One region of the Chitinophaga sp. CCNWYY40 genome, then DNA from elsewhere that is predicted to be linked to it. Evidence: riboswitches for the same ligand, from Rfam matches in the RefSeq annotation. Region 1 holds a riboswitch; the other holds the start of a gene.
What was found. A riboswitch is a leader RNA that binds a small molecule or an ion and turns the genes downstream of it on or off. The one in region 1 is predicted to bind cobalamin.
Positions count from the first base shown of each region.

Region 2: it holds a riboswitch for cobalamin, as region 1 does, so the genes downstream of both, V7S65_RS00080 (DUF5074 domain-containing protein) here and metE (5-methyltetrahydropteroyltriglutamate--homocysteine S-methyltransferase) in region 1, are expected to answer to the same signal.

Region 1 is NZ_JBBHLF010000001.1:204,043-208,452, forward strand. Features, by position in the region: gene V7S65_RS00830 (RNA polymerase sigma factor) at 1-237, opposite strand, end outside; gene V7S65_RS00835 (SDR family oxidoreductase) at 336-1,208, opposite strand; cobalamin riboswitch at 1,329-1,529, shown strand; gene metE (5-methyltetrahydropteroyltriglutamate--homocysteine S-methyltransferase) at 1,723-4,014, shown strand; gene V7S65_RS00845 (acyl-CoA thioesterase) at 4,035-4,410, shown strand, end outside.
Region 2 is NZ_JBBHLF010000001.1:20,298-24,707, reverse strand. Features, by position in the region: gene V7S65_RS00085 (aldehyde dehydrogenase family protein) at 1-1,322, shown strand, start outside; cobalamin riboswitch at 1,487-1,698, shown strand; gene V7S65_RS00080 (DUF5074 domain-containing protein) at 1,874-3,004, shown strand; gene V7S65_RS00075 (helix-turn-helix domain-containing protein) at 3,759-4,410, opposite strand, start outside.

The DNA of each region.
Region 1 (4,410 bases):
ATTCCGGGTAATACGGTACAGATAACCACTGAATGATAATTCAGGGTTGATCCGCTCCCTAATCTCCCAGATCTTTATAAACACTTCCTGCAGTGCATCTTCGGCCAGTTCCGGGATATTGATGAAGTGGAGAATATACGTGTAAAGTGAAGGGTAATACTGGTCATATAAGGTGATATACGCTTCAGTATCCCCTTGCTGCAGTCGTTGCAGCAGAACCGCTTCTTCATTGCTCACTGGATGCTCTATTTGATAACTAAAGTAAGCAATTGGCGGAAAATTTCTGCAAATTTTTGCGGAAAAGGAGGGGGAAGTGTTCCCCCTCCGCATGGTCGTCAGGAAAACAGGGGCGCATATTCAGTGGCAAATGCCGCGAAATCACGCGCCGGCTTCCCCGTTACGTCCATTACCGCTGTGGAAACAGCCGCTGCTTCGCCGCGGGCGTAATGGGCATAGTCTTCAATAAGCCCCTCCGCCTGCCAGGCGGGAAATCCTGCGTGCAAAAGGGCGGGCAGCAGTTCCGCATCGGTAACGTTGATGTAGCGGATGGTACGCCCCAATGCGTGTGACAGGCTTTCGGCCAGCGCTGCATGGGTGAGCGGTTGTGGCCCGGTGATATCATAGGTTTTGCCTTCATGCCCGCTGGTGGTGAGGGCGGCAGCAGCAACGGCGGCAATGTCGCGGGTGTCTACCACGCTGATGGAAGCATTGCCGGCGGTGGCAAAGAATTTATTTTGCGTGGCAATTGTTTCGCGGAAGCCCAGCAACCCCTGCATAAATAAATTGGGCCGCAGGAAAGTGTAGGCCATACCGGATAAGCGGATCTCTTCTTCTACGGCGGCATGGTACCGTAAAAAACGTACGGGCGATTGCGCAGCTGCATGAAGCTGGGAGAGCTTTACGATATGTGGTAACCCGCTTTTAACAGCAGCGGTTACAAAATTGCTTTGCAGTTTCCCTGCTTCTTCAGAAGAATTGGTGAGCAGGAAAGCGCGTTCTATACCTTTCAGTGCAAGGGCTAAGCTGTTTGCATTGTTAAAATCGCCGGTTACTATTTCAGCGCCGGGTAAGGCGGCGATCGTGTTTGCGAGATGGTCTGTTGTACGCACCATGGCGCGGAACGGAACGCCCTGTGCAGATAAATGTTTGGCCAGTGTAGTACCAATATGCCCGGTAGCGCCGGTGATCAGAATATTTGCCTGTTTCATAGCTGTTTGTTTTTATGATGTAAAACTCGGCTTTCCGCCAGGCAGGAAATTGTAAGAAAACGAAACGGATTTGATAGTTGCGGGGATTTACTATCTTCGCCCCCGGTTCTTTATGTATTACTAATCGAAGCAAATAATGGTTCCCGCTGAAAAGCGGGATTAAAAGGGAACTGTGTGTAAATCACAGGCTGTCCCGCAACTGTAAGCTTCCGGCAGCGTAATGCTGCAACTGGTAAATAATATGCCACTGTTCCTGACAGGAATGGGAAGGTGTTTACCAGCGGAGCAAGCCAGGAGACCTGCCTTTATTTCACTTTGACAATGCTTTCGGGGATTGAAGCGTGTCAGGTTTCGGTATCGGTAATTACTAAGAACAGGCGTATGCATGATTACATCATGCGCTTGTTCCTGTATGTATACCATGCCTTCTCCTTCCGTATATATCTTCTCAAAAACATTGCTGTACTATATAAAAGAGCGTGAACGTCATGTATCACCTTTTAAACAATCAGTAATGATTATCCACAACTTAGGCTATCCGAGGATAGGTAGCCAGCGTGAATTGAAAAAAGCCTGCGAAAGCTACTGGACAGGCAAAATTACCCTCGATGAATTACAGGCAACCGCCCGTAATATCCGTTTACAAAACTGGGCGTTGCAGCAACAGAAAGGGATCGACTGGATTCCCTGCAATGATTTTTCCTTCTACGACCAGGTGCTGGACACTGCCCTGATGGTAGGCGCTGTACCACAGCGTTACCGCACCTTACAGGAAAAAAAGATCCGGGAAACAGACCTGCTTTTTGCAATGGCGCGCGGCTACCAGCGTGATGGCGACGATATCACCGCAATGGAAATGACGAAATGGTTTGATACCAACTATCACTATATCGTTCCTGAATTTACAGCCGACCAAACATTTCATTTCTTCTCCCGCAAAGTAACCGACCAGTTCCTCGAAGCAAAAAAAGAAAACTATGCTGCCAAGCCGGTGATCCTCGGTCCTGTATCTTTCCTGTTACTCGGAAAAGAGAAAACGGCTGGCTTCAACCGTTTATCACTGATTGATAAACTGCTGCCGGTATACCTCGAAGTGCTGTCGCAGCTCATCAAAGCCGGCGCTGAAGTAGTGCAGCTCGATGAGCCCTGCCTGTCGCTGGACCTGGATGAAGCGGCCCTGCAGGTATTTATCGATACCTATGCGCAAATTCACGCGACCTTCCCGCAACTGCATATTCTCCTGGCTTCTTATTTTGAATGCTATGGAAAGAACCTGCCGGTAGCGCTGGCATTGCCGGTGCAAACATTGCATCTCGACCTCGTGCGTTGCCCGCTGCAACTGGATGATATCCTGGAAACAGCCATTGCCAATACTTCTTTACACCTCTCGCTGGGCGTAGTGGATGGCAGGAATATCTGGAAGAATGATTATACACGATCTTTACAGCAGATACAAAAGGCAGTAAGCGTGTTGGGAAAAGACCGTATTGCCATTGCGCCTTCCTGCTCATTGCTGCATGTGCCGTGCGACCTTGATAACGAAACAGCCCTTTCTCCCGAAATTAAAAACTGGATGGCCTTTGCCAAACAGAAATTGCAGGAGCTGAAAGACCTGCGTGATATCGTGAACGGCAACACTGCATTGCTGGACACCAACAAAGCGGCTATTCATAACAGGGCCACGTCGCCACTCATTCACCGCAAGGAGGTGAAAGACCGGGTAGCGGCATTTACCGCTGCAGATGCACGCAGGAACAGTACGTTCCCGGTACGTCAAAACATCCAGCAGCAACAGTTTGGGCTTCCGCTGTTTCCCACTACCACTATCGGGTCGTTCCCGCAAACAGATGACATCCGGCAGTTAAGGGCGCGTCTGAAAAAAGGAGAGCTGACTACTGAACAATATGAAGCCGCCATTGAAAAAGCCACCATAGAAGTGATCCGCTGGCAGGAAGAAATTGGCCTGGATGTACTGGTACATGGCGAGTTTGAGCGAAATGATATGGTAGAATATTTCGGGGAACAACTGCAGGGATTCCTGTTTACAAAAAATGGCTGGGTACAGAGTTACGGCAGCCGTTGTGTAAAACCACCGGTTATTTTTGGAGATGTAAGTCGCCCGGCAAACATGACCGTGCGCTGGAGCAGCTTTGCACAGGCGCATACCGATAAGCTGATGAAAGGCATGCTCACCGGACCTGTTACCATTTTGCAATGGTCTTTTGTAAGAGACGACCAGCCGCGTTCTACCACCGCCAACCAGATTGCATGGGCGATCCGCGACGAAGTAGTGGCGTTGGAGCAGGCAGGCATTAAAGTGATCCAGATAGATGAACCGGCTATCCGGGAAGGCTTACCTTTGCGTAAAGAAAACCGCGCAGCCTACCTGGAATGGGCGGTACAGGCGTTCCGTATTTCCGCCAGCGGCGTAAAGGATGAAACGCAGATTCATACGCACATGTGTTACAGTGAATTCAACGATATCATTGAGCATATTGCCGCGATGGATGCCGATGTGATTACCATCGAAACTTCCCGTTCGCAGATGGAGTTACTGGATGCTTTTGCCGGTTTTAAATATCCTAACGAGATAGGACCCGGTGTATACGACATCCATTCTCCCCGCCAGCCGTCTGCGGAAGAAATGATTTCACTGCTGGAGAAAGCCGCTGTTACGCTGCCAGCCCGCAACCTGTGGGTAAACCCTGATTGCGGTTTGAAAACCCGTAAGTGGCCGGAAACAAAAGCGGCATTGTCGAATATGGTCCGGGCAGCGGAAGTGATGCGCGAAAAAGCATCTTTATAAAAAAGAAAAACAGTACAAACATGACTATAGAAGAAAAAATTCTTCATTCGGAAACCCGGATCTTTAAAGCCGTATTTCCCAGTACTACCAACCATTACGATACGTTGTTCGGCGGCACGGCCATGTCGCTCATGGATGAAGTGGCGTTTATTACGGCTACCCGTTTTGCACGTAAAAAAATGGTGACGGTATCTTCCGGGAAAATAGATTTTAACCGGCCCATTCCGGCGGGTACCATTGTGGAGCTGATCGGAAAAATAACCGAAGTAGGCAATACCAGTGTTAAAGTGTTGGTAGAAATATACATTGAAGAGATGTATTCCTATTCACGGGAAAAGGCTATCACCGGCACTTTTAGCCTGGTGGCCATTGGAGAGGATAAGCTACCGGTAAGCG
Region 2 (4,410 bases), 180 kb from region 1:
TCAGAGAAGATTCACTGGCAAGAGTAGTTGAGAAAACCGCATTACTCCGGCTGGCATTCGCCCACTGGTCGGCCAAACCACTGGCAGAGCGTATCAAAGTGATTGCCCGGTTCAACCAGCAGCTGGAAAAGAGAGTAGAGAAACTGGCGGGCATACTTACTTCCGAATCAGGAAAACCATTGCAGCAATCGCGCAATGAAATCAACGGCGCTGTAGCCCGGATCAACTGGATGCTGGACAATGCAGAGAAGTACCTGTCGGACGAATGGGTAACCAATACGGATACACTAAAGGAAAAAATCTCTTACGAACCACTGGGGGTTATCTGCAATATCTCTGCCTGGAACTATCCCTACCTGGTAGGCGTAAATGTTTTTATTCCCGCGCTGCTGGCCGGTAACACCGTATTGTACAAACCCTCGGAATACGCTACCCTCACGGGTATGGAAATAGAGAAACTTTTCTATTACGCCGGCCTTGAACAAAATGCTTTCAAAATAGCCATTGGTGGAAAAGCCACCGGCGAAAACCTGATGGACCTGCGCGTGGATGGTTACTTCTTTACCGGCTCCTATAAAACCGGTAAATACATCTATGAAAAAGTAGCGTCCAGGATGTTGCCCTGTCAACTTGAACTTGGCGGCAAAGATCCGCTTTATGTAACAGACGATATCGAAGATATTGCAGCAGTGGCCGCAGCTACCGCCGATGGCGCCTTTTATAACAACGGCCAGAGCTGCTGCGCTGTAGAACGCATCTACGTACACGAAAAAGTATACGACGAATATGTAGCCGAATTTGTAAAGGCAGTTAAATCCTGGAAACTGGGATTGCCCACAGATGACGGCGTATACTTTGGCGCCATCACCAGGAAAGAACAACTAAAAGTACTCGAAAACCAGGTGCTGGAAGCGCGTGCAAAAGGCGCCACCCTGAAACTTGGCGGCCATATCATTGTGCATGAAGGCAACTTCTTTGAGCCCACCATCCTCACAGATGTGGATCACAACATGAAAATTATGCAGGAAGAAAGCTTTGGTCCGGTGATAGGCATCATGAAAGTAAGCAGTGACAAAGAAGCCATCGAACTGATGAACGATACGGAGTACGGGCTCACTGCTTCGGTATACTCTTCCAACGGGGAACGTGCGCAGGAAATTCTTTCACAGGTAAATGCAGGCACCGGCTACTGGAATTGCTGCGACCGGGTTACAGCAGGACTACCGTGGGCAGGCAGAAAGCATTCAGGTTTTGGCGCAACGTTATCGCACCAGGGATTGAGGGCGTTTACGAAAACAAAGGCGTGGCAGATGAAAGGATAAGTTTTATATACGTGCTTTTTACGAAAGCGTGATGCAATGTTGAATTGTATCACGCTTTTTTTATTGGGGCCACAAAGGGGCCAACATACGGGCCATAAAGGAGCCATCCATCCATTGCCCACACCCTCCTCCACTTCATTTTGGCATTTATACCTAATTACCGTAGGTTTGCCTCCGCATTTGGTTCCGCCCCGCGGCGGATTAAAAGGGAATCCGGTGTAAAACCGGAGCTATCCCCGTAGCTGTAATCCTGCATTTATCGTCAGATAAATTGTTTTTCCGGATGAACTCCATACCACTGTCTGCCTGTCCGGCAGATGGGAAGGTCCCGGAAAAGCAGGTAAGCCAGAAGACCTGCCTTTTGTAATTGATCATTCAACGCTTTCGGGTGAAATGCCATGAATGTAGGCCTGCCAGCCATTTATGCGCTGTTATTCTTTTTCGTTTAGCCTTAGGCGTGATGCCGGGAGGATAACCGGTATTATGATCATTTTTCCAGGGTTCTTACCCCGGAGAAAAGTGCGTCGTATTTTCTTAACAAAACAATAAATATGAAAAAACAGTTATTATCCTTTCTGTCTGCAGCATTAATGCTGTTTGTTGCTTCCTGTCAAAAAGATGATGCCTTACAACCCCTCGAACGCCAACGTACCAACGAAGCGGGTACCGGCGGCGTTACGGCATCATTAATCGCCGGTAAATACGGCAATGGATTCTTTATCGCTAACGAAGGATGGTTTGGTCATGGTACCGGCGATCTGCATTTCTATTCCTACAGCGGCGATAGTCTTGTTTCCAATATTTACCATGCAGAAAACCCCACAGGCGCATTGGGTGGCCCTTCCAATACCCTGCAGTATGCCACTGTATTCAACGGCAAAATGTATATCGTTGTAAAAGCCGGCGGCCCACTGGTAGTAACAGATGCAGGCAGCCTGGTTGAAACCGGCCGTATCACTACCCTGCCAGGTAATGATGGTCATGCCTTTATTGGTGTGGATGCCACCCGCGGACTGCTGAGTGCAAGCGATGGCGTATATCCCATTACGTTACCTTCCCTTGCAGTAGGCGCTAAAGTAACTGGTGTAGCCGGTTACACCGGTGATATGTTAAAAGCCGGCAGCTATATTTTCGTGTTGTCCCAAACAGATGGTATCGTTGCTTTAAACAGCACCACGTACGCTGTAGTAAAAAAATTCGGCGCGGCTAACCTGGCCTTCGCTGCCGGTAAAGATGGCGGCGTATATGCTACCAACTCCGATTCCCTGATCCGCATAGACCCCGCTACACTGGTGCGCACTGCCGTGAAACTGCCTTTCACTGTACCGTCTCCGTGGGGAGCGTGGCGCCACGCGGCTATCACTGCCTCTACGACGGAGAATGCTGTTTACATTGTGCGTAACAACGGTTTTGCCGGTGGTACCCAATTGTACCGCTATATCATTGGCAACACCGCATCGCTTGCATCTCCTTTTATCACACTGCCTTCCGGCCAATATTTCTATGGCGCCGGTGCTGCGTATAACAAGGATAAAAATGAACTGGTAATGACTACATTGAATGGCTCTTTCACCGGAGATGTGAACAGGGTACTGATGTATGACGCTACTACCGCTACACTGAAAAAAACACTCACTTACAACGGATGGTATTTCCCGGCCATGCCTGTGTTTCATGAGTAGAGGATGAAATAAAGAGAGGGTGCCTCAAAATTTTTACGGGACAGAACATCTATGTGGGGCTTAGATGTCCACTTTAAAAGCAGGATGGTGAGACACCTTCTCTTTTTCGCTTCCCAATTATTCATCCATTAATTCCCTTTCTATCTAGAAGTCTAATTTACCGCCATACTCAAATCGAAATCTTCCTGCCTTAACCCTTCCGATGTAATTTTAGACTTGAACCTGGCAGCCCTGCTATTACATACATTTTAAATTCCGAATTGTGTTTTTATATTGTTCATAAAAGTTTCATCCTTTTTGTCTTTTCGACAAAAGCATTCTAGCGTCTTGTCCAATAACGTACCTCAGTTGATTTTTGCCGTCAGTTGAGGTTTCAAAAATAAACTGTGCAACTGCATCAGCAGATAGGGCGCTTTGGGTGATAAAGCGTTCCTAAAGGAAATGCCATTCTACCCTCGCCGATTAAATATTGATGATAAGTCCTTCTTGTTTTTGCGGAATTCTCATGGTTGCAATTACATTCCAACCTTTGGAGCAAATAATATCGCTGTTGCTCCGCCAAGTCCTGTAGATGATCCTGTGATAAAATAGTTTCTTCATAAAATGATTTAATTAATAAAGGTAAGTGTAGGCTTTCCGAAACTCCTTCTGGTTATCTAACCAGAAGTTAATCTTTAAATCCAATGGCTGTAACGCTATGCGATTTAAGCTATTTGGCACTTAAATAAACCAATACAAAATGTGATACTCACATTCAGTTAAATGACTGACGGAATTCAAGCGGTGTAATGTTCGTTTGTTTCTTAAAAAGCTTACTAAAAGACTGCGGATATTCAAAACCCAATTCATAAGCAATTTCACTGACCGTCATATTGGTAGAGGTTAGGATATGTTTGGCTTTTTCAATTAGTTTATCATGGATATGCTGTTGTGTGCTTTGACCCGTAAGGCTTCTAAGCATATCACTTAGATAATTAGCAGACATATTCAGTTCGGTGGAAAAATACTGGACAGAAGGTATTCCTTTTAAGGAAAGATTATTTCCCTCAAAATAATCATTCATTAACTTTTCAAAGTTGATAAGCAATTCACTGTTTGCTGTTTTCCTTGTTATAAACTGCCGATTGTAGAACCGGTTACAATAATTCAGCAGCAACTCAATTTGTGAGATAAGTATATCTTGACTATAAACGTCTATCCTCGAACTATATTCTTTTCGGATAGTGTCCATTACTTCTTCAACAATTGTTGCTTCCTTGTCGGAGAGGTGAAGAGCTTCATGTACAGCATAAGAAAAAAAGCCAAACTGAGTAATCTTTGCGGCCAAAGAATAAGCCCTTATAAAATCCGGGTGTATCAGCATTGTCCAACCTTGTAAGTTCACGTTGTCTGCGAGTTCAGAAACA